Indioceanicola profundi: one gene and its partner. Each later gene encodes a partner of the first gene's protein in a complex. Links are inferred from orthologs where the notes say so. Each region holds a gene or a part of one and is shown in the gene's direction. Other genes may lie near its edges. The genes, in order: DOL89_RS08880 and DOL89_RS07710.

The links.
Region 2: the proteins of DOL89_RS08880 (region 1) and DOL89_RS07710 are in contact, whole or in part, in a crystal structure (PDB 1KMI), measured with the Escherichia coli proteins. The link is inferred for Indioceanicola profundi from one-to-one orthologs.

What each region holds. Positions count from the first base shown.
Region 1 is NZ_CP030126.1:1,854,767-1,866,067, forward strand. What follows is about bases 3,879-6,586. They hold DOL89_RS08880 (response regulator), read left to right. Parts: upstream 3,879-4,917; coding sequence 4,918-5,256; downstream 5,257-6,586. Other genes in these bases: DOL89_RS08875 (NAD+ synthase), read left to right, coding at 3,879-4,639; DOL89_RS08885 (protein phosphatase CheZ), read left to right, coding at 5,286-6,125; DOL89_RS08890 (carboxypeptidase M32), read right to left, coding at 6,146-6,586. Outside these bases: DOL89_RS08865 (peptide ABC transporter substrate-binding protein), read right to left, coding at 1-992; DOL89_RS08870 (FAD-dependent oxidoreductase), read right to left, coding at 1,120-2,724; more of DOL89_RS08875, read left to right, coding at 2,972-3,878; more of DOL89_RS08890, read right to left, coding at 6,587-7,630; DOL89_RS08895 (SURF1 family protein), read right to left, coding at 7,627-8,385; DOL89_RS08900 (DUF983 domain-containing protein), read right to left, coding at 8,390-8,794; DOL89_RS08905 (cytochrome c oxidase subunit 3), read right to left, coding at 8,821-9,675; DOL89_RS08910 (cytochrome c oxidase assembly protein), read right to left, coding at 9,760-10,413; DOL89_RS24805 (hypothetical protein), read right to left, coding at 10,410-10,571; cyoE (heme o synthase), read right to left, coding at 10,585-11,301. UniProt on the Escherichia coli protein: Involved in the transmission of sensory signals from the chemoreceptors to the flagellar motors.
Region 2 is NZ_CP030126.1:1,605,498-1,616,900, reverse strand. Bases 3,258-6,067 are described here. They hold DOL89_RS07710 (protein phosphatase CheZ), read left to right. Parts: upstream 3,258-4,249; coding sequence 4,250-4,885; downstream 4,886-6,067. Other genes in these bases: DOL89_RS07700 (OmpA/MotB family protein), read left to right, coding at 5,611-6,067; DOL89_RS07705 (flagellar motor protein MotB), read left to right, coding at 4,907-5,614; DOL89_RS07715 (MotE family protein), read left to right, coding at 3,354-4,190; DOL89_RS07720 (DUF6468 domain-containing protein), read left to right, coding at 3,258-3,357. In the rest of the region: DOL89_RS07735 (transglutaminase family protein), read right to left, coding at 1-914; DOL89_RS07730 (flagellar basal body-associated FliL family protein), read left to right, coding at 1,242-1,763; flagellar motor switch protein FliM, read left to right, coding at 1,805-2,878; more of DOL89_RS07720, read left to right, coding at 2,875-3,257; more of DOL89_RS07700, read left to right, coding at 6,068-6,357; DOL89_RS07695 (tetratricopeptide repeat protein), read left to right, coding at 6,354-9,473; DOL89_RS07690 (PaaI family thioesterase), read right to left, coding at 10,074-10,529; DOL89_RS07685 (TRAP transporter substrate-binding protein), read right to left, coding at 10,825-11,403.

The sequences.
Region 1 (11,301 bases):
CGCCGGACCCGCACATCGCCCAGGGCCGGATGATCATGATTCAGGTCGAGGTGCCGGTACGCGAAGCCGGGCTGCCACAGGATCTTGAACCGGTGCTGCTGCCGCGGTTCCAACTGGGCCGCCCGTTGGACCGTGAAGCCGTACTCGCCCGACACATAGTCCACCTCGCCGTTCAGCAGCGCCTGTTCCAGCCTCTCGGAATTCTCGATGGTGCGGACAACGATCCGGTCGAAATACGGCTTGCGACCGTACCAGGTCGGATTGCGCTCCAGGACGATGGAGGCACCTGCCTCCACCCGCGTCACCCGGTAGGGACCGAACCAGAGACCGGGATTGGTCGTGTCGCTTTCATAGCGGCTGGAAACTTTGTAGTTGGCCGGGTCCCGCTCATAGGCCGCCCGCTCAACATGCTCCGGCAGCAGGATCAGGCCCTTCGAGTTCTCCGGCGTGCATGTATTGGGCTGGCGGTAGAGGATGAAGGTCTTTTCATCCGCCACCTCCAGCTTCACAACGTCCTTGGTGAAGAAATCCTGCTCGATGACGCCAACGGCCGGGTTGCTGCCGACTTCCCAGGTAAAGGCGACGTCCCGGGTCGTGACCGGCGTTCCGTCGCCCCAGACGGCGTCGGGACGCAGCGTGAAGCGAACCGCGACCGCCTTTCGTCCGTCGGGCAGCGTGACGTCCCTGATGCGGCCGTTCTTCCGGCTCGGCAGTTCGGTGCAGAGCGCACAGTAGAGCCGCCAGTCCTTATCGTAGGCCGTCAGCGGCCGATAGGTCATCCAGCCCACATAGGAGCGGATGCCCTGGCCATTGAAGTTAGGGTGGAAGCTGCCGGGATATTCCGAGACGCCGATGCGCAGTTCCTTGGAGTCGGGCGCCGCTTCCGCTGCCTGCGCCGGCTCCGGAGCAAGCCCGTTCCCGACCGGACCCGAAATGAGGATACCAAGGAAACCCAGGGCCGCTGCGGCAAATTCGAAAGTGGTCGTGCGCATTCCGGCATCATTGCTGAATCCGCACCCGAAATCCACCGGTCCGGTTGCCCACGCACCCGCCGCCGATCATCGCGCCATCGGAGGCCCGACGACCGGGACGGGAGCGTCTCGGATGTCCGGTCCCGCCCTATTCCTCGATCCGCGGCAGGTCGGAGGTGGCGGGGCCGGTGAGAAGCTTGCCGTCGGCGGCATAACGGCTGCCGTGGCAGGGGCAGTCCCAGCTCTTTTCCAGCTCGTTGAAATGGACGGTGCAGCCGAGATGGCGGCAGGTGGCGGACAGCCGGATGACCTCGCCGTTGTCGTCGCGGTAGGCGGCCACCAGCTGGCCCTTCTCGCGGATGATCGCCCCGCCGCCCACGGGAATTGCCGCTTCGGTCATGACTTCGGCACCGCCGCCGAAGGCGAACTCGCGGGCGTTGTCCAGATTCTCCCGAACGAACTCGCTGAGGTTCCGGGTCATCTTGCGGGTGGGATCATAGAGGCCCGCCCAGCTGTTGTGCCGCCCCTGGAGCAGATCGGTGATCAGCATGCCGGCAATCGTGCCATGGGTCATTCCCATGCCGCTGTCGCCGGTGGCGATCATGATGTTCGCCGTATTGGCAGGGTCGCGGCCAATGAAACCCAGCCCGTCGAACGGTTCCATCACCTGACCGGACCAGCGGTAGACCGTTTCCGTCGCCATGGGGAAGTGCTTGCGCGCCCAGTCCTCCAGCCGGACGAGGCGCTGCTGCATGTCATGGGCCTCGCCGTTCTTATGGTCCTCTCCGCCGACGATCAGGATGTCGTCGCCGCTGCCGTCCTGGGCGGGTTGCAGGCGGACATAGTGGTAGTCCTCGCGGGTGTCCCACCACAGCGCTGGCTCCACGCTGCCTTTGGGCAGTCGCAAAGCCACGACGTAGGTCCGGTACGGTCCCTGTTTGGAGTGAACGGCGAATTTATCCACCACCGGGGAATTGGTGGCGATCACGCAGGCCTGGGCGCGCAGGGAGCGTCCCTCACTGTCATGGATGATGGCCAGCTCGCCCCCTTCCACCTCGACGATGCAGTGGCCGGTGACCAGCAGCCCGCCCATGGCGGTGATGGCCTTGGCCAAGCCGTTCAGATACTTCATCGGGTGGAACTGGCCCTGGCGGGGAAAGCGCAGCGCGGGGCCGGCATAGGTGCCGGGCAGCCGGAAATCCTCGATCAGCGCCACATCGCCCAGACCGGCCCGGTGCGCCGCTGCCAATTCCTCCTCCAGCAGCTCCCGCCGGTCCTCCGGAGCCAGGAACAGATAACCGTCCACCCGGCGGAAGTCGCAGTCGATCTTCTCGTGCGCGACAATCCGCTCGATCAGGTCGATGGCGGCCGTGTGGCTCTCCGCGGCAAGGCGCGCGCCCTCTTCCCCGTGCTGGGTCTCCAGAAAGCTGTAGCGGTCGTCGATTGCGTTCGACAGGTGGGCGGTCGTGCGGGAGGTCTCGCCGCCGCCGATCTCCCCCTTGTCCACCACCATCACCTTCCGGCCCTCCCGCGCCAGCAGATAGGCGGTGGTCATGCCTGCGATGCCCGCCCCGACCACCACCACGTCGGCGGGGGGGCGGCGGTCGATCAAGCTATGCGGCGCGAAATTGAGCGTGTCCGCCATCGTCAGGCCGGATTCGCTGGGCGGCTCGTCCGGGTGGGGCAAGTAGGTCTGCGCTTCCGGCCAGGGCGCCGTGTCCATCCAGAGGGAAATCGTACGGGCAACGGGCATGGGCGCCTCTCCATCAAGATCGGGGTCCGCCGGAGTCCGGCCGGAAGGGGGATGCCCGCTCAACATGGGCGGTTTGAGGATGGTTCCGGCCGTGATTCCAGGCCAGGCTCCCTTGCCAAAAGCCGGTCCCGATGTGGCAGACTGGAGTTGTGCCACGCCACGCGAGGCACGGTTGACGCCTTATGCTCGCCGCGAGCATAAGGAATCGCATTTTGGGCTGCCGGCCCGGGAACAGGAAAAGACCGATATGACCGACCGCCTGAACATCGCCCTTGCGCAGGTCAACCCTACTGTCGGCGCGTTGGGCGCGAACCAGTCGCGCATTCGAAGCGCGCGGGCGGATGCTGCGGCGCGTGGGGCCGATCTGGTGGTCTATCCAGAGCTGGTGATCTGCGGCTATCCGCCGGAGGATCTGGTGCTGAAGCCCTTCTTCCTGGAAAGGGTGCGAAAGGCTGTCGAAGAACTGGCGGCGGACACCGCCGATGGTGGGCCGGCCATGGTGATCGGCGCGCCCTGGCAGGACCAGGGCCGGACCTACAACGCCGCCCTGCTTCTGGACGGCGGGCAGATCGCCGCCGTGCGCTACAAGCACGACCTGCCGAATTACGGCCCCTTCGACGAGAAGCGCGTCTTCTCCGCCGGCCCCCTGCCCGGCCCGGTGAATTTCCGCGGCGTGCGGCTGGGTCTGCTGGTCTGCGAAGACATGTGGACGCCCGACGTGGCGGAGACCCTGGCCGAGACAGGAGCGGAAATCCTGGTGGTCCCCAACGGCAGCCCGTTCGAGACCGACAAGAGCGACATGCGCATGAACCTGTCCGTCGCCCGCGTGACGGAGACCGGGCTGCCGCTGATCTATGTGAACCAGGTCGGCGGGCAGGATGAGCTGGTGTTCGATGGGGCAAGCTTCGTGCTGAACGCCGACCGGTCGTTGGCCGCACAGCTTCCAGGCTTCGATGAGCATCTCGGCATGACGCACTGGACGCGCGAGGCAGACGGCTGGCGCTGCGCCAGCACCGAATTTGCGAAGCCGGCGGAACGGCTGGAGGCGATCTACCGGGCCATGGTGCTGGGCCTGCGCGACTATGTCGGCAAGAACCGCTTTCCCGGCGTCATCATCGGCATGTCCGGCGGCGTGGATAGCGCCCTGTCCGCCGCCGTGGCCGTGGACGCGCTGGGGGCCGACGCGGTGCATCTGGTGATGATGCCGTCGCCCTATACCAGCCAGCACAGCCTGGACGACGCTGCCGAGGCCGCGGAGTTGCTGGGCGCGCGCATCGATACCATCTCCATTCAGCCGGCCATGCAGGCTTTCGACTCCATGCTGGCTCCCGCCTTCGCCGGCAAGGACCCGGATATCACGGAGGAGAACCTGCAGTCCCGCTCCCGTGGGGTGACGTTGATGGCGCTGTCGAACAAATTCGGCGGCATGGTCCTGTCCACCGGCAACAAGTCGGAGATGTCGGTGGGCTACGCCACGCTGTATGGCGATATGTGCGGCGGGTTCAACGTGCTGAAGGACATCTACAAGACCACCGTCTATGAGTTGTGCCGCTGGCGGAACGCCCATCTGCCCGCCGGCGTGATGGGACCGTCCGGCCGGGTGGTGCCGGATCGGATCATCACCAAGGCGCCGTCCGCGGAGCTGAAACCGGATCAGACCGACCAGGACAGCCTGCCCCCTTATGACGCGCTGGACGATATTCTCGAATGTCTTGTGGAGCGGGACATGGGCCTGATGGAGATCGTCGCCCGCGGTCATGAGGCAGAGGTGGTGAACAAGGTCTGGCGTCTGCTGGACAGGGCCGAATACAAGCGCCGCCAGGCCCCGCCGGGCGTCAAGATCACCCGCCGCAGTTTCGGCAAGGACCGCCGCTATCCGATCACCAGCGGCTTCATATCCATCCTGGCCGGTTGATCAACGCGCCGGCCGAGGCACTTCGCTTGCCGCACCGGCGAGACCGGGTGCCCGGCCCCTACCCCTTACTTGACAATCCCCGGGCGGAAACACCAAAGTGCCTGCCTGTAGCCGATCGATCGGGGAATGGTTGAGGCGAAGGCACAATGCCTTAACCTCTTTCGCGTAGGATCGGCCCCGGGCAGCTGGAAACGGCTGCATCAAGGCGCAACGGTTCAGGTGGGGGCTTCCTCGTGTCCACGAATATCCAGGTGCTGGTTGTCGACGATTACGCGACGATGCGGCGCATCATCAGGAACCTGCTCACCCAGATCGGCTTCACTCGCATCGAGGAAGCGGCCGATGGGGCGGAAGCACTGGCGAAGCTGCGCGGAGGCACCTTCGGTCTGGTCATCTCCGACTGGAACATGGAGCCGATGACCGGCCTGCAGCTCCTGAAGGAAGTGCGGGCGGACATCCGCCTGAAGGCCACGCCCTTCATCATGGTGACCGCGGAGTCGAAGACGGAAAACGTCGTTGCCGCCAAGGAAGCCGGCGTGAATAACTACATCGTGAAGCCGTTCAACGCCGACACCTTGAAGAAGAAGATCGAGAGCGTCATCGGCGCTCTGACCTGACGGACGGACCCGTCCGGAACGGTGCGGCCGTGAGCGACATCGTCGCCGATCTGACGGACCGGGAATATGAGCAGATCGAGGACGCTCTGCTCTCTTCCCGCCGCGGTCGCGCTTTCCTGCGGATGCGGGACCGGCGGCACCGAGTGGTCGCCGTCGACGATGTCCGCCGCCTGTTCCGTGAGACGCGGGACACGCCCCATATAGACCCGGCCAGCCACATCAAAATCCTGCGGCGCGAGTTGCAGGAACTGTCCGCCCATATCGCCGAGACCCGGCGTGAGGTCGCAGCGCTGAAGCCGGACGATCCTTCCGCCAACCGGATCATGGTTGCGACGGAGGAGCTGGATGCGATCCTCCAGGCTACTGAGCATGCCACGACGGAAATCCTGAACGGATCGGAGCGGATACAGTCCGTGGCCGACCGCCTGCGGAAGGATCAGCCGGAGCTGGCGTCGATTCTGGACAGGGAGGTCATGGAGATAATGACCGCCTGCAGCTTCCAGGACATCACCGGACAGCGCATGACCAAGGTGGTGAACGCCCTGCGCTATATCGAGCGCCGGGTGCATGCCATGATCCAGATCTGGGGCGGGCTGGAAGAGGAAGATCTTACCAACGACCCGTCGGATGAGCCAAAGGACACGCGGCCCGACGCCCACCTGCTGCACGGGCCTGCGCTGCGGGGCGGCATCAACCAGGATGCCGTTGACGCACTGCTGGCGGGAGCCGTCGCCGCGACGCGGAGCGTGGACGATCCGCTGGCGCAGAAGCCGCCGGCCCCCGTGCCCGACCGCCCCGCCGCGACCTTGGCCGACGGGGAAGCTGCGGAGCCGCTGTCCCAGTCGGCCGTGGACGACCTGTTCCCGTAAGCTGACCCGCCGACCAGCGCCTATGCGAGATAGCGCGCCTCGAGGTGGCGCTTAAAGACATCCGCGTCGAGGGGACGTCCGGTCGCCTGCACCAGAAGCTCCGTACCGGTGTAGCGACGCCCCTTCGCATGGATGGATTCGCCGAGCCAGCCCAGCAGGCCCGAGAGATCGCCGCGGGCGATGTCCCCGTCCAGGTCGGGCAACACCCTGCGCGCCATGTCGAAGAGCTGGGCCGCCATCATGGCACCGAGCGTATAGGTCGGGAAATAGCCCCAGAGCCCGCTGGGCCAATGGATGTCCTGCATACAGCCCATAGCATCGTTGGGCGGGGTCACTCCCAGCAGCTCCCGGAAGCCCTGGTTCCAGGCGTCCGGGAGGTCCCCAAGGTCGAGCCGTCCCTCCACCATCGCCTGCTCCAGCCGCCAGCGCAGGATCACATGCGCCGGATAGGTCATCTCGTCCGCATCCACGCGGATGAAGCTCCGCTCGACCTTGCGCATGCGCCGTAGGAGATTGTCCGCGGTCCAGGCCGGCCCGGACTTGCCATAGCCGGCCGCCAGGATGGGAGCTGCCCAGGCCAGGAAACCCGCATGCCGGCCCACCTGCATGTCCAGCATGAGGCTCTGGCTCTCATGCACGGCGAGCCCCCGCGCCTGCCCAACCGGCTGCGACAGCCACCGGGCCGGACGTCCCATCTCGTACATGGCGTGCCCGGTCTCATGCAGACTGGACTTGAAGGCCTTGAACCAGTCGTCCGGGTCCAGGCGGGTAGTGATGCGGACGTCCCCGGTCGCCCCGCCGAAGAAGGCGTGCAGGGACCGGTCCAGCCGGCCGGTGAATCCGATGCGCGCCGCGATGTCGGCGGCCAGTTGCCGCTGGACCTCCAGATCGAAAGGCCCCTCCATCGGGAGGGCCTCCGGCTCATTGGCCTGCCGCGCCTCCACCTTCTCCAGAAAGCCGGGAAGCCAGGCGGCATAGCTCTCGAACACGCCGGCGAAGTCCGCGACCCGACTACCGGGCTCATAGCTGTCGTGCAGCGCATCGTAAAGGCCGCAGCCCAGCACGCCGGCCTTCAGTTCCGCCTCTTCCCGCTGCCGGGCCAGAACCACGCGGAGGGCGGGCAGGAGTGCCGCAAAGTCGTTATTGCGCTTGGCATCGCGCCAGATGATCGCCGCCCTGGAGCTGGCGCGGGCGCTGGCCTCCACCAGCTCGGACGGCAGACAGACGGCGAGCGCTTGCATCCGCCGCATCTCCCGCAGATTGGCAAGCTGCCAGTCATCCAGCTCGCCAGCCCGCGACTCGGCCTCGTTCAGCCAGTCCGCCAGCCGCGGCTCCGCTAGCATCGCGTGCAGCACCCCTTCCAGCGCTGCCACCTGCTCCGCCCGGGCCGGGCTGGCCGCCTCCGGCATCATCGTGCGGGTGTCCCAGTTCAGTATCCCGAGCGCCCCCTGAAGCGCGGAGCGGCGGGCAAAGTGGGCTTCCAGGCGGGCGTAGGCGGAACTCATTTCAGCGGCAATCTCCGGAAACTTGCGGCGATCCAGACGCCAACCAGGGTAAGGGCCAGGCCGTACCAGGTGATGACGTAGGAGAGATGATTGTTGGGCAGATTGACCACCGTGCGGCCGCCCAAGGGCCAGCCGCCGGGGTTCGGCGTATTGTCCGCCTGAACAACGACAGGAGCGAGTTCCTGGACCTCGGCTGCGACGGCCATGGCGGGCAGGTCGGTCCAGAACCAGAAATTCTCAGCGGGGCGGTTCTCGGGCTGAAGCCAGTTCGGGCTGTCGGGCGTGCGGGCGATTCCCCGGATGGTCACCTCGCCGGGCACCTGCCCCTCCGCCCGCCGGACGGCATCGCGCAGGTCATCCGGTACGAACCCGCGGTCCACCAGGACCGTCCCCTGCCCGTCGCTGCGCCGTAGTGGGGTCAGCACATGCACGCCGGTGCGGTTCGTGCCGTTCGGCTGCTGCATGGTGCGCGGGCCGAGATGGAGTTCGCGGTCATGCAGGAAGGTGCCCGTAACGCTGACCGGCCGGTAGTCCCAGGCTTCGGGATCGTCGATGGAGGGCGGCAGCGGCACAGGATCGGCGTCGAGCCGCGTCTCGATCCGGTTGATCAGCGCGGTTTTCCACTCCAGCCTCTGCCACTGCCAGGTGCCGAGCGTGATCAGCGCCGCGAGCGTAACCAAGCTGGCAAGCGTCATCCAGAGACTTGGGCGGAATCGGCGGGGACCGAGATGGTCGGCTCCGTCGGGAGCGCTCATGGCATCAGCCTTGCCCGCCCGGCGCTTCGTCCGGGGCGCGATCGAACTCGTCGCGGCGGTAGCGATACTGGAGCGCCAGGGTCATGCCCTTGGCAGGGCGGAGCATGCCGAGTGCTGTGCCGAGGATCACCACGGACCAGATGATGGCATGGAGCCAGAGCGGCCAGTCCACCCGCATGGCCACCATCAGCGCCAGCGGAACGATGGTGAAGCCGAGAATGAAAATGAGGAAGACAGCCGGACCGTCGCCGCTGTCGTTCCGGGCCAGTTCCAGGCCGCAGACCTCGCATAGGTCCACGACGTCCAGATAACCCTTGAAGAGTCTCCCCTCCCCGCAACGCGGGCAGCGACACCGCAGGCCCGCGCGCAGGTAGGGGAGGACATCGTCACTGTGGGTCGATTGCGACACCACGGTCTCGCTTGGTTTCAGCAGGATCAGTGCGCGGCCGGCCAGGCGCCGCCGCCGCCCCACCAGTAGATGGAGACGAACAGGAACAGCCAGACCACGTCGACGAAGTGCCAGTACCACGCCGCCGCCTCGAAGCCGAAATGGCTGGTCGGGGTGAAGTGGCCGCGCGCCGTGCGGTACCAGCAGACCGCCAGGAAGATCGTCCCGATGATCACATGGGCGCCGTGGAAACCCGTCGCCATGTAGAAGGCGGACGAATAGACGTTCTGGTTGAAGGCGAAAGTGGCGTGGCCGTACTCGTAGATCTGGAAGCCGGAGAACAGCACGCCGAGGGCGACCGTCAGGCCGAGGGCCTTGGAGGCGGCCTTCATGTTGCCTTCCACGATCTCATGGTGGGCCCAGGTCACCGTGCAGCCCGACAGCAGCAGGATGACGGTCATCATCAGCGGCAGGTCGAACGGGTTCATCGGGACGGTGCCGGCCGGGGGCCAGACACCGCCGGTCGCCTCGATACGGGCCGTCTGAATCGGCTCGTTGTAGAAGAGGCTGGCGTCGAAGAAGGCCCAGAAGAAGGCCGCGAAGAACATCACTTCCGACGCGATGAACAGCACCATGCCGTAGCGGAGGCCGATCTTGACGATCGGGCTGTGGGCCTTCTGGACCACGCTCTCCCGCACCACGTCGCGCCACCAGCCGAACATGCAGGCCAGCACGGCGACGAAGCCGGCGGCCAGCAGGTACCAGCCCATGTCGTGGAACTGCAGCACCGCACCAGTGGCCAGGAGGCCGGCGGCGAAGCTGCTGAGCAGCGGCCACGGGCTGGGGTCTACCAGGTGGTAGGGCTGCTTGATGCCCTCGTTCTGCGCCTGTACGTCAGCCATCTCTCTCTATCCCTCGGCTCGCCCGGCTTCCCGATCGGTCCCGATCCTCCCGCTGTATGGAGGTCGGGGCGGGCCCGGTGTCTTTCAGTTCAAACGCTCCGCCGGAGTGCCCGCGACGGCCGGAGGGGCCGCCTGGGCGCTCTCTTGGTAATCCCTGGCGCCCTCGCCGTCCATAGCCTGATGGGCCAGCGTCTGATCGGGCGCCTTGTAGAAGGTGTAGGACAGGGTGATGGTGGTCACATCGTCCATATGCGGGTCCTCGGCGATCGCCGGGTCCACGAAGAAGTAGACCGGCATGTCCACCGACTGCCCAGGTTCCAGCATCTGCTCGGTGAAGCAGAAGCACTGGATCTTGTTAAAATAGATCCCAGCCTTCTCCGGCGTGACGTTGTACGTCGCCGTCCCGACCAGAGCCGCATCCGTGTTGTTGCGGGCGTGGTAGCTGGTCAATGCCGGCTCGCCCACGCGCACGTCCATGGTGTTCGCCTCCGGTCGGAAGCTCCACTTCAGGTCCCGGTTCACGTCCGCATTGAAGCGGATGGTGATCTTGCGGTCCAGCACCGGACCGGCGATGCCGTCCGCCACCTGCGGCGTCCCGGCAAAGCCCGTCACACGGCAGAACAGATCGTACAACGGTACGGCCGCGAAGGTCAGGCCGGTCATGCCGGCCACGATCCCGCCCAGCACCACGGCAACGCGGGCGTTGCTGCGACCGCCATGTCTCTGCTGCCGGGTCATGGCGTGATGCCTCCCCCCGACATGCGGACCATCGCGATCACATAGATCAGCCCCACCAGGAACAGCAGCACCGCCAGCACCGCGAGGTTCTTGCCCCGCTGACGCTTGTGCAACTCGCTCCTGGGATTGCCGCGGCTTGGCTGCTTGTCCTCATCCATGGTTCCCTCCCGCTCAGCCGAGCACCAGCCGTTCGCCCACCATCAGGGCGAACAGCAGGAACAGGTAGAGGATGGAAAAAGCGAACATCTGTTTGGCGGGCTTGTAGTCCCCCTCCTCCGCGCGCAGCACGCGCACGGCGGACAGAAGGAATAGGCCGCCCAGCACCGCGGCGCCGATGGCATAGGCCACTCCGGACACGCCGAGCACGTAGGGCGTTAGCGCCAGCGGGAACAGCAGGACCGTATAGGCCAGCATCTGCCGCTTGGTCTCGCGCTCGCCAGCCACGACGGGAAGCATCGGCACGCCGGCGTCGCTGTAATCGATCCTGCGGAACAGGGCCAGCGCCCAGAAGTGAGGCGGCGTCCAGAAGAAGACCAGGGCAAACAGCACCACGCTGGCGAGGCTGATGTCGCCGGTGACGGCCGCCCAGCCGATCATCGGCGGGAACGCGCCGGCAGCACCGCCGATGACGATGTTCTGCGGCGTGCTGCGCTTCAGCCACATGGTGTAGACGAAAATGTAGAAGGCGCTGGCGAAGGCCAGCAGCCCGGCCGCGACCCAGTTCACGGCGAGACCCATCAGGATCACCGGCGCTACGGACAGCACCACGCCGAAGGCGAGCGCCTCGTCCGGATCGACCTTGCCGGCGGGAATGGGCCGCTTCTGGGTGCGGGTCATGATCGCGTCGATGTCGCGGTCGTACCACATGTTGACGGCACCGGCAGCACC
Region 2 (11,403 bases), 250 kb from region 1 along the record:
TGCTCGTTGCTGTAGGGCTTGGTGGTCCGCGGCTCTTCCCGGATGCGGGTCACCGACATCTCATGATGGAACTCGACCTCGCACTGTTCCAGGGCGCCGGACACGGGAGAGGCGGAGAAGGGGTCGGGAGTGGCGGCGACGGGGATGTGCCCTTCGCCCGCCATCAGGCCGGAGGTGGGGTCGAGCCCGATCCAGCCGGCCCCGGGCAGGTAGACCTCCGCCCAGGCATGCAGGTCGGTGAAGTCGGCGCTGGGCCCCTCGGGACCCTCCAGCGGCTTCTGGTCGGGCGTGAGCTGGATCAGATAGCCGGACACGAAGCGGGCAGCGAGGCCCATGTGGCGCAGCACCTGCACAAGCAGCCAAGCGGAGTCGCGGCAGGAGCCGGTACCGAGCTCCAACGTCTCTTCAGGAGACTGCACCCCCGGTTCCAACCGGATCACATAGCCGACACTTCCCTGGACCTTCTGGTTCAGGCCCACCAGGAAGTCGACGGTCGCGGTCTTATTACGCTCGATGGCGGACAGAAGCCGCGCCAGTCCGGGTCCCGGCTCCTCCGCCTCCAGGAACGGCTTCAGGTCCTTCTCCAGCAGCGTGTCGTAGGTGAAGGGCCAGTGCTCCGCCCCCGGCTCCAGGAAGAAGTCGAAGGGGTTGATCGCGGCCATATCGGCGACCAGATCGACTTCCAGCGTGAACTCGGTCGTCTTGTCCGGGAAGACGAAGCGGGCCAGCCAATTGGACTGCGGGTCCTGCTGCCAGTTCAGGAAGTGGTTCTTGGGCGTTACTTTCAGGGAATAGGACAGGATCGGCGTGCGGCAGTGTGGGGCCGGACGAAGCCGGACCACCTGTGGCCCCAGACTCACGGACCGGTCGTAGCGGTAGACCGTTTTGTGATTGAGTGCCACGTGAATTCCCATGCCGCGCTCCTCCTGCTGATTGTCCCGCCGCCCCTCGGACGGCGCAGAGTAACACCAGCCCAACAGGCGGGTAAGCGTGCATTGCACAACACGAGTTGCATTCCGGCCCGTTCCGTTTCCGGCAGTGCGGCATGGGGGACTCACCTGCCGCTGTTCTTTGCCGGTCCCCCTCGAAATTGTTGAAAGCCCTTGTTAACCACCCCATGATTAGGTGGTACCGCATTCGTGCGTGGTGGGTGCTGGCCGGTTCACGGGGACCGGAACGGCCGGTTCGCCGCGGAACGGCATTCCGATGCGGCATGGGGACGGGGACAGGGCGGTGAAGCCATGACGGCGATTGAGACGGATGGCGGCGGGATCACCGATCAGGACATTCCGCGCAAGAAGCTCAGCGGAAAGAAGATCGTCCTCTTCATCGTGCTGCCGCTGCTGATCGTGATCGGCGGCGGCGCTGCCGTATTCTTCTCGGGGCTGCTCGGCGGACATGCCGGGGAGCATGGGGAAGAGCACGCAGAGCAGCCTGCCGCGCCGGCCTATACCGGCCCGCCGGTCTTCCTGCCCATGGAAGAGATCCTGGTCAATCTGAATACCCAGGAGCGGCGGCCGGTCTTCCTCAAGCTCAACATCACACTGGAGTTGATGCGGCCGGAGGATCAGGCGGCGATCCAGGGCGTCATGCCCCGGATCGTGGACACCTTCCAGGTCTATCTGCGTGAGCTGAGGCCCGATGATCTGCGCGGCTCCGCCGGGCTGTACCGGCTGCGGGAGGAACTGCAGATGCGCGTCAACGCCGCTGCCCACCCGGTCCGGATCAAGGACGTGCTGATCAACGAATTCCTGGTGCAATGAGCGTGTCGCGACCGACGCTTCGGAGAGGGTGAGGGGAGCAGATGGCGGACCCGCAGGAGCTCAGCGAGGAAGAACGCATGGCCGCCGAATGGGCGGCCCTGGCGGATGAGGGCGGCGACGGCTTCGGCGACATGGGCGGCGGCGGGGCAACGCGCGTCCTGAACCAGGACGAGATCGACAGCCTTCTCGGCTTCGACAGCGACGGCAACGGCGACGGCGACAACACCGGCGTGATGGCGCTGGTGAACTCGGCGCTGGTGAATTACGAACGCCTGCCCATGCTGGAGGTGGTCTTCGACCGCCTCGTCCGCATGATGTCGACGAGCCTGCGCAACTTCACCAGCGACAATGTCGAGGTCAGCCTGGACCAGATCAGCTCGGTCCGGTTCGGCGACTACCTGAACTCCATTCCGCTGCCCGCCATGCTGGCCGTGTTCAAGGCGGAGGAGTGGGACAATTACGGCCTGATGGTCATCGACTCCGCGCTGATCTACTCCATCGTGGACGTGCTGCTGGGCGGGCGGCGCGGCACCGCGGCGATGCGCATCGAAGGCCGGCCCTACACCACCATCGAGCGCAATCTGGTCGAGCGCATGGTGCATGTGGTCCTGTCCGACCTGTCCGCCGCCTTCGACCCGCTTTCGCCGGTGACCTTCCGCTTCGACCGGCTGGAGACGAATCCCCGCTTCGCCACCATCGCCCGGCAGGCCAACGCCGCCGTACTGGTCAAGCTGCGCATCGACATGGAGGACCGCGGCGGCCGGCTGGAGCTGCTGATCCCCTATGCCACGCTGGAGCCGGTGCGCGAGCTGCTGTTGCAGATGTTCATGGGCGAGAAGTTCGGTCGCGACAGCATCTGGGAAACCCACCTCGCGTCCGAGCTGTGGAGCACGGACATTCACCTCTCCGCCGTGCTGGACGAGATCGTGCTGCCGCTGAACGAGGTGCTGTCCTGGCGCGTCGGGAGCCGCGTGCTGCTGAATGTGGCGCCGGACGACACCATCGACCTCCGCTGCGGGGACGTGCCCATGTTCCTTGGCCGAATGGGCCGCAAGGGCGGAAACATTGCCGTGCGCATCGACAAGGAAGCGCCGAAGCCTGAGGGGCAGCCATGATGCCGGGCGTCATTTCCATCCTGCTGGATCTGGTGGTGATCTGTCTGCTGATCGCCACCATCGTCTATGCCATCCGCCTGAACCGGCAGCTTACCGCCGTGAAGGAGAGCCGGTCCGAGCTGGAAGGTCTGGTGAAGGGCTTCGCCGAGGCAACGGCGCAGGCGGAAGCCGGCGTCAAGGGTATGCGCAGGGCCGCCAGCGAATCCGGTGAACTGCTCCAGTCCCAAATCCTGAAGGCCCAGGATTTGAAGGAGGAGCTGGAGATCATCGTGCAGTCCGCCGATGGCCTCGCCAACCGTCTGGAGGCGGCCAGCGGCAAGGCGCGGCAGGCGGCGATGTCGGCGCAGAGCCCGGCGCCCGCTCCGGTTCCGCCGGCCCCGCCCGCCCGTCTGGCGCCGGGGCCGTCCGCCAATGCGGCGGAGCCCCGGTCCAAGGCGGAAAAGGAACTGCTCCAGGCGCTGGAGAACCTGCGCCAATGACCCGCGACGCGCAGACCTCGTCCAGGACTGTCCCCGCCGCTGCGGCCCGCCCGCCCGTGCGGGCCAAGCAGCCGGTCCGCAAGGCCGCCAAGGCATCGGAGAAAGCGCCGCGCCGGAGGTTTTCCCTTCGGCCACGACTGATTCCGGCGACGATTTTCGCGGCCGTGCTGCTGCTGGGCGCGCGGGTCGGCGATATCTGGACCGCGGTGGCTACGGGCGGCGAGTTTCCTGATGTGGCGCGCGTGGTTGCCAGCCAGCAGGTAACCGAAGGTCTGCCGCCATTGCGGCCTGCGCCGGCCGAAGCTGCTCCTGTCCAGGTGGCGGAAGCGCCGGCCGCCCAGCCGGCCGCCGAGAAGCCCCCTGCCGCCGCACAGCCCGCACCGGCGCCTGCCGCCGCTCCGCAGCCGGAACGCTCCTTCAACCCGTCGGAGGTGGAGCTGCTGCAACGGCTTCAGGAGCGCCGGGAGCAGTTGGATGCGCGCGCCCGCGAGCTGGACCAGAGAGAGGCGCTGGTTCAGGTCGCGGAGCAGCGTCTGAACCAGAAGATCGGCGAGCTGGACGCGCTGAAGGCCGAAATCGGAAAGCTGATCCAGCAGGTGAATGAGCAGGAGCAGGCTCAGCTCGACAGTCTGGTCAAGATCTACGAGACCATGAAGCCGAAGGAGGCTGCGGCCGTCTTCGAGCAACTGGGCGACGATGTGCTTCTGGATGTCATCGGCCGCATGCGTGAAAGCAAGCTGGCCCCCATCTTCGGCGCAATGGACCCGGCCAGGGCCAGCAAGATCACGGCCCTGCGCGCCGCCCGCACGAATCTTCCGGCGCTTCCGCAATGACAGTCCGCCGGCCCCCGTCCTTCCAGATCCCAATCTCCGCCCCGAGAAGTGAGTAGATCATGCGATCCGCCGATCCCGCCCTGCAGGACATGCTCGACACCGCCCGCGTTCAGGCGAAGGTCCCGCTCACCCGCGAGGAGGTGGCGGGCATCGTCAGCTCCGTGATCGCCTCCATGGGCGGCGATGTCGGGCAGCAGGAACTGAAGGTCTATGCCGAGTTGGAGGCGCTGGCGCGCTACATCAACAATGCCAAGCGCGAGATCGCGGAACTGCATCCGGCCGACATCCACTCCGAGCATATTCCGCGCGCGACCGATGAGTTGGACGCGGTCGTCACCCATACTGAGGAGGCCACCAACCGCATCATGGATGCCTGCGACCAGATCATGGCGCTGGCGGGCGATGCACCGGCCGAGACCTCTGCGAAGCTGATGGACGTCACCACGGGCATCTACGAGGCCTGCAACTTCCAGGACATTACCGGCCAGCGCATCACCAAGGTAGTCCGCGCGCTGAAGCATATCGAGGCCAAGGTCGAGGCCATGCTGCTCGCCATGGGGGAGGAGGTGCAGCAGCGCCATCCCAATGTGGCGGAAGAGGTCAAGAAGGACGACGAGGACAAGTTCCTGCTCCACGGCCCGCAACTCAGCGGGGCCGGGGTGGACCAGGCCTTCATCGACAGCCTGTTCGACTGACCCGACGACCGGCGGGCGGGAATGTTCGGATCGCAGGACAGTACAACTGGACAAGGCATCGGACCGGCGGGCAATCCGCCGGGCGGCGAGGGGGATGGCTCGTCCGGGCTGATCCAGTATCTGGCCGTTTTCATCCTGCTGCTGGGCTTCTTCATCCTGATGAATGCGCTTTCCCGGTTCGAGGAGGCGAAGGTCGGCGACGTGCTGGAAAGCGTGGAAGCGGCATTCGCCCGCGGAGAAGGCGCTGAGGACCCGTCGGGCGACCGCTTCCGGGCCGGATCTCTGGCAGAGGCGGCCACGGCGGTGCGGGAACTTGGCGAACTGATCCTGGCGGAGATACCGCTGGCCAAGCTTGCTCCGGATTCCGATGGGCGCACTCTCGTCCTGGAAATGCCGGCTACGGAGCTGCTCCTGGATGGAAGCGGGCAGCAGACCGTGCGTGAGGACCGGGTGGCGCTGCTGAGCCGCGTGGCAGGAATTCTGCTTCCGCGTGCGGGCGGAGTGCAGGTGCGGCTGGAGGCGCTTCTCGCGGCGGGGGGCGATCCGGACGCCAGGGTCGGGCAGATCGACGGGGCCGGAGCCATCGCCCGCGGACTGGTCCATCATGGCGCGCCCGCCGGTGCGCTGACGGTCGGGATGGAGGCTGGACCGTCGGGCCGACTGCGCCTGCTGTTCACCCTGACCGCCGCCGGCCGTGCGATCTCTCTTACGCCGGAGGCCGGGTCATGAGCGCTGCCGCCGGAATTCCGGGCTTCGGACGTCTGATCCCTGGCGGGAGCGGCCCGGCGGGACGCGCTTGGCTGGTGACTTTCACCGATCTGGTCTGCCTGCTGCTGACCTTCTTCGTCATGCTGTTCGCCATGTCGGAGCCTGACCCACGGCGATATGCAGCCTTCGCCCAGGGACTGCCCGGCGAAGCCGCGCCCCGGCAGGATGGCGAGGCCACTCCCCGCACGGCTTTCAATGCCGAGGGAACGGACCGGGAGCAGGCGATCGACCTGGGCTATCTCGGCCGGGTATTCGAAAGCCAGATGGCCGGGCGTGCGGAACTGGCCAATGTGCGGATGACCCGGCGTGAGGACCATATCGTGCTGGCCCTTCCGTCGGACCTTTTGTTCACCTCCGACTCCGCCGAGCTGTCGCCGGCGGGGCGGCGCGCGGTCTTCCTGCTGGGCGGTATTGCGGCCAATCTCGGCAATGCGGTGGATGTGGTCGGTCATGCCGATCCGGCCACGCCCGGCCCGCGCTGGCCCTCCAACTGGGAGCTGTCGCTTGCACGCGCCGGTGCGGTGGCGGATGCGCTGGCCGACGCCGGATATCAGCGCGACATCACCGTCCGCGGCCAGGGCGATGCAGCGTTCGGCGAGGTCGCACCCTGGCTTCCGGAGGTCCGACGGCGCGAGCTGGCGCGGCGCGTGGACCTGATCGTGCGGGAGCATCGTGCGAGCGGAGAACAGGGGGGCCTGCCATGAACCGCCGGCCATTGACCGACGCCTTCGCGGCCCTGCTGCTTGCCGCGACTTTCCTGACCCCGCCCGCGATGGCTCAGGAAGCCGCCCCGGCGGAGGCCGCCGCGACTGAAATCCCGACCGTGCCTGTGCGGGCCGGCATCCATCCGGCCTATGCGCGTCTGGTATTCGACTGGAATACTCCGGTGCCCCATGTCATCGAGCGGAATGGCGACCGGGTTACGGTCCGGTTCGCCGCTCCTGGACGGGCTGACCTGGCGCGGGCGCGCCGGATCAATCCGCCACGCGTAGCCGATCTGACGGCGGAAGACTCATCCGAGCAGGGGATGGCGGTGTCCTTCACGGTACCGCCTGGAGCGGTGCTGAAGGACTTCCGCAACGGCACGCGGCTGGTGATCGACGTTTCCGACCCGCCGCCCTCCGCCAGGGCGGCCGCCGCGCCGCAGCCGCCCGCGGCGGAAGCTGCGGAACCCGCCCCGGCGGCGCAGCCGGCCGCGTCGGCCGCCGCGGCTGCTAAACCATCAGGATCGGCGTCGGAAGACGTCCCGCTGTACAAGATTCCGGGCCGCGGCTCCGGAACGGAGGAAGCGCAGGAAGCTGCCCGGCAGCAGGCGGCGGAGCCGCAGCAGGCCCGGCCCGTCGTCGCGGACCGCACGCCGCAACCGCTTGCGCCGGCCCAGGAGACGCCGCAGGAGCCTTCCGCGCCTCCGCCTTCCCCCCCGCAGCCGGCAGCGGCGGCGATCCGGACGGAAACAGCGCCGCCCGCACACTCCGCCGCACAGATTGTTTTCGATCCGCGCAAGCCCACCGCCGCTGTGATGTTCGAGCGCGCGGGCTGGTTCTATGTGCTGTTCGACCGCGTCGTGGATGCACAGCCCTCGGGTCCGGCCCTCGGCGGTTTCACCGGGACCGTCGAAAAGGTGGAGCTGGAAGAGGGGAGCGGCTATCGCCTGGCGCTGCCGCCGCTGGCGGTTCCACGGGTGGAGCGCGACGGAACCCGTTGGAGCATTTCGTTGGAGCAGGCCGACGCAACCGGAGGTCCGGCCAGCATCAATGTCCGCCCGGACCCGGACTTCGCCCTCGGCGCACGCGTTGTCATCGCGGCGGAGGAGGCGGACACGATCCTCCGCTTCCAGGACCCTGTCGTCGGGGATGTGCTTCATCTGGTTCCGCTTCCGGTCGCTGGACAGCGCCTCGCCGAACCGAGGCGGTTCCGCGAGGCGGAGTTGCTGCCGACGGTGCAGGGTCTGGCGATCCGACCGCTTGATGACCGGCTGGAGGTCCGCGCGGTGCGGGAGGGCGTGGACATGACCGTGCCCGGCGGGCTGCGCCTGTCACCGGAGGAGGACGCGCTGACGGCCAATCCCCCGGTCGTCGCGGCTGAGCCCGAGGCTCTGTTCGACTTCGACAGGTGGGGCAGGGTGGCTGCCAAGGACATGATCCCGACTCGGCAGGTGCTGTGGCAGCGGGAAACCGAAGCGCCGGCGGAGCTGCGCGATAAGGCGCGGCTCGACCTCGCCCGGTTCTACGCCGCCAATGGTTTCGGTACGGAAGCCCTGGCCATGCTGAGTCTGGTCCAGCAGGAGCAGCCCGATATTGACCGGCGGCCGGAGTTCCTGGCCGTCAGGGGCGTGGGGCGGGCGCTGACAGGCGACATCCAGGGCGCGCAGCAGGATTTGTCAGCACGGGACCTGGGCGGAGAGCCGGATGCGGATCTCTGGCGGGCCATGGCCGCATCAAAGGCGGGCGACCATGCGCTGGCCCACCGCCTGTTCACGGCACGGCGCGACCGCCTGGATAGCTTCCCGGACCCCTTCTTCACCCGTATCGCCATGGCTGCGGTGGATAGCGCGCTGGCACAGGGAGCCGTGGAAACGGCGGCCCTGTTGACCGATCGGCTGGTGAAGCGCGGCGCCGAGGACGGTTCGGATGCGAACCATGTCCGGTATCGCCGCGCCAGGGTGCAGCAGGCGCTGGGGGACACGGCGAAGGCCAAGAAGACGCTGGCCGGGCTGGCGGCGGGCGATGACCGGTTGAACCGGACCCTTGCCACGCGCGACCTGATCGAGCTGCGTCTCGGCGATGGCGAGATCACGGCGCAGCAGGCGGCTGAGGAATACGAAAAACTCCGCTTCGCCTGGCGCGGCGACGGGCTTGAACTGGCGATCCAGCGCCGGCTCGGGGAGATGCATGTGCTGGCCGGCAACTACGCCCAGGCCTTCGACACCATGCGCCGTACCATCTCGCTCTTCCCCGATGATCCGCAGGCGGCGGAGATCGCGAACCAGATGACCGGCACCTTCACGGACCTGTTCCTGAAGGACGGCGCGGCGCACCTCTCACCGCTGGAGGCGCTGTCCCTCTATGAGCAGTACCGGGAGCTGACCCCGCCGGGCGCGGATGGCGACCGGATCATTCGTCGGCTGGCCGAGCGTCTGGTGGAAATCGACCTGCTGGACAGGGCTGCGGAGCTTCTGGACCGGCAGGTGCAGTTCCGGCTGAGCGGCGCGGAAAAGGCGAAGGTCGGCGCACGGTTGGCGGCGATCCGCCTGCTCGACAACAGGCCGGATGACGCGCTCACGGCTCTGGACAAAAGCAACGCGCCCGATCTGCCGCCCTCGCTGGAGGAGGAGCGGCGGTTGTTGCGGGCGCGGGCCCTGTCGCGCACCGGCAGAGGCGCGGATGCGGTGCAGCTCCTGGCAGCCGACAGCTCCAGGCCGGCGGCCCTGCTGCGGATCGACATCGCGTGGCGGGATAAGCAGTGGCCAGCCGCGGCGCAGGCGCTGGCGGATGTCATCGGTCCTCCGCCAGCGGACGGCACGAAAATCCCGGCCGAGACGGCGAAACTGGTTGTGAACCAGGCGGTGGCACTGTCGCTGGCCCAGGACGATGCCGGGCTGGCGACCCTGCGCGACCGGTTCGGACCCGCGATGGGAGAGACGGCCGAAGCGCAGATGTTCACCGTACTGACCCGGCCGGGCGAACCGGCGGGGCTGGTGGACCTGAACAGCATTCAGGCCCGGATGGCGGAGATCGATACGTTCCGAAGCTTCCTGGACGGCTACAGGACCCGGCAGGAGGCATCCGCCGTGCCGCCCAGCGGACCGCTGGGAAACTGACGCCAGGGAAGGGCGCGGCTACCGGTCCCGGCAGCGGAGCGGGCGTGGAGTCCGCTGGGGGCTGACAAGGTTGGCAATCTCGAACAGTAGGAAGCCCTGATCCTCGTCCGGATCAAGGGCGGGGCGTTCAGGATGCTGTGCGAGGTACTTCCTGTACCGGCTCAGCCGCTCTTCCTTGGCGTCCGATCGCCACGGGGTGCGTTCAAAGAGAGATGTCTCAACCATCTTTGACCAGTGTCCCACCCGTTGGAGTGAGGCAATGATTGGTTAAGCAAATGACAGTGTAAAGACCAGAGTACGTCAATATGTTTACAAGTAGCTGCGAACTGGAGGTAACCATCTGCCGGTCGCAGGAGAGATCAAGATATCTAGTGCACTGTCCGTTTGGTCCGACCTATCTATTGGGTGCGGTCGCCTGTGAACAGCGCGCCTAGACGAATGGCTTAATACCTATTTGTGAAGCGCTGCGCATGCCGGTCCGGGATTTGCCGCGCCAGTCATCACGGACCGGATCGTGTGTGAAATCCACCCGATTGTGGCCGGTTCTGCCCGGTTTCCGGTTCAAGGTCGCGAAAGGACTTTCTTGGAGCACCCGGTTCTCTAATCGGCCACCCCGTCCCGGCCTTCGATCTTCATCAGGGTCGCAGTGAGAAGGGCAACCAACCTCTCCTTGCCCGCGGTTTCGGCGAAGACCTCGGTCTGCGCCAGGGTGAGGGTCCGTCCGGCCTTTACGACGCGGCCTCTGGCCACGATTTGCTCACCGGCGGCGGGCGCCACAAGGTTGATCTTGAACTCGGTGGTCAGCACTCCGGCGCCCGGCGGCATGAGGCTGAGCGCGGCATAGCCGGCGGCGGTGTCCGCAATTGCCGAAACGGCCCCTGCATGAACGAACCCGTGCTGCTGCGAGACTGCCGAGCTCGGCGACAGGGCAATGTCGACCTCTCCCGGTGCAATGCGCAGGATCGACGCGCCAAGGGTGCCCATCAGCCCCTGCTTGTCGAAGCTGGCTTGGATGCGGGCCTGAACGGTCGGCTCTTCCGGGGTCAAGGTGCTCATGCGCTGCGCTCACTACGGTTGGACAGGTCGGTTCTGGACAACGCTCTTCATCATAGGGGGAGGTCGGCCGCTGGACGCCCGGCAAGGCGGACATCGCTCATCGTAGAGTTCCAATCGAAACGCTCCGTCATTCCCCGATGCCGAGCATTGGCGAAGACTGGGACCAAGCATCGTGGATGGCAAGCTCAAGCAAATTCGCCGCATCGGCGCCTGATACGATGAGACGGCGCGCTCGTTCCTTCCGGTCCTCCAACGGGACGGTTGTCCGGCTGTGGGGAAGGCTTGTTCACACGAGCTATTCCAGGGCCAGCCGGACGTCGTGATTGCGGGCCTGCATATAGGTGAACTCGCCCACGCGGGTCCATGGCCGGACCTTGGTCCTGAATTCCAGGAAGCTCTCGATCACCCTCCTGGTCATGGGGTCGCCATTGGCGTGGAGTTCGTTCAGAACCTCATTCGCCGCATCGCCGAGGGCCTGGAGCAGTTCGGGCGACAGGCGGCGGAGCTGGACGCCATGCGCTTCCACCAGGGTCCGCAGTGCCGGCCCGCTGAGCGCCGTATATTCCGCCAGCATATTGTTGTTCTCCGCTTGTGCCGCAATCTGGAGAGCAAGCTGGAGGTCGCGTGGCAGCGCGTCGTACTTCGCCTTGTTCACGGTGAGTTGGAGACCGGCGCTGGGTTCCTGATAACCGGGAGAGTAGTAGTAGGGCGCCACCTGGTAAAATCCCAGCGCCAGATCGTTCAAGGGCCCGACCCATTCGGCCGCGTCCAGCGCGCCGGACTGAAGGTTGGTGAAAATTTCGCCAGCCGGGACATTGACGATGGTGGCGCCGAGCTTGGAGAGGACCCTGGCATTGTTGCCCGGCGTCCGCAT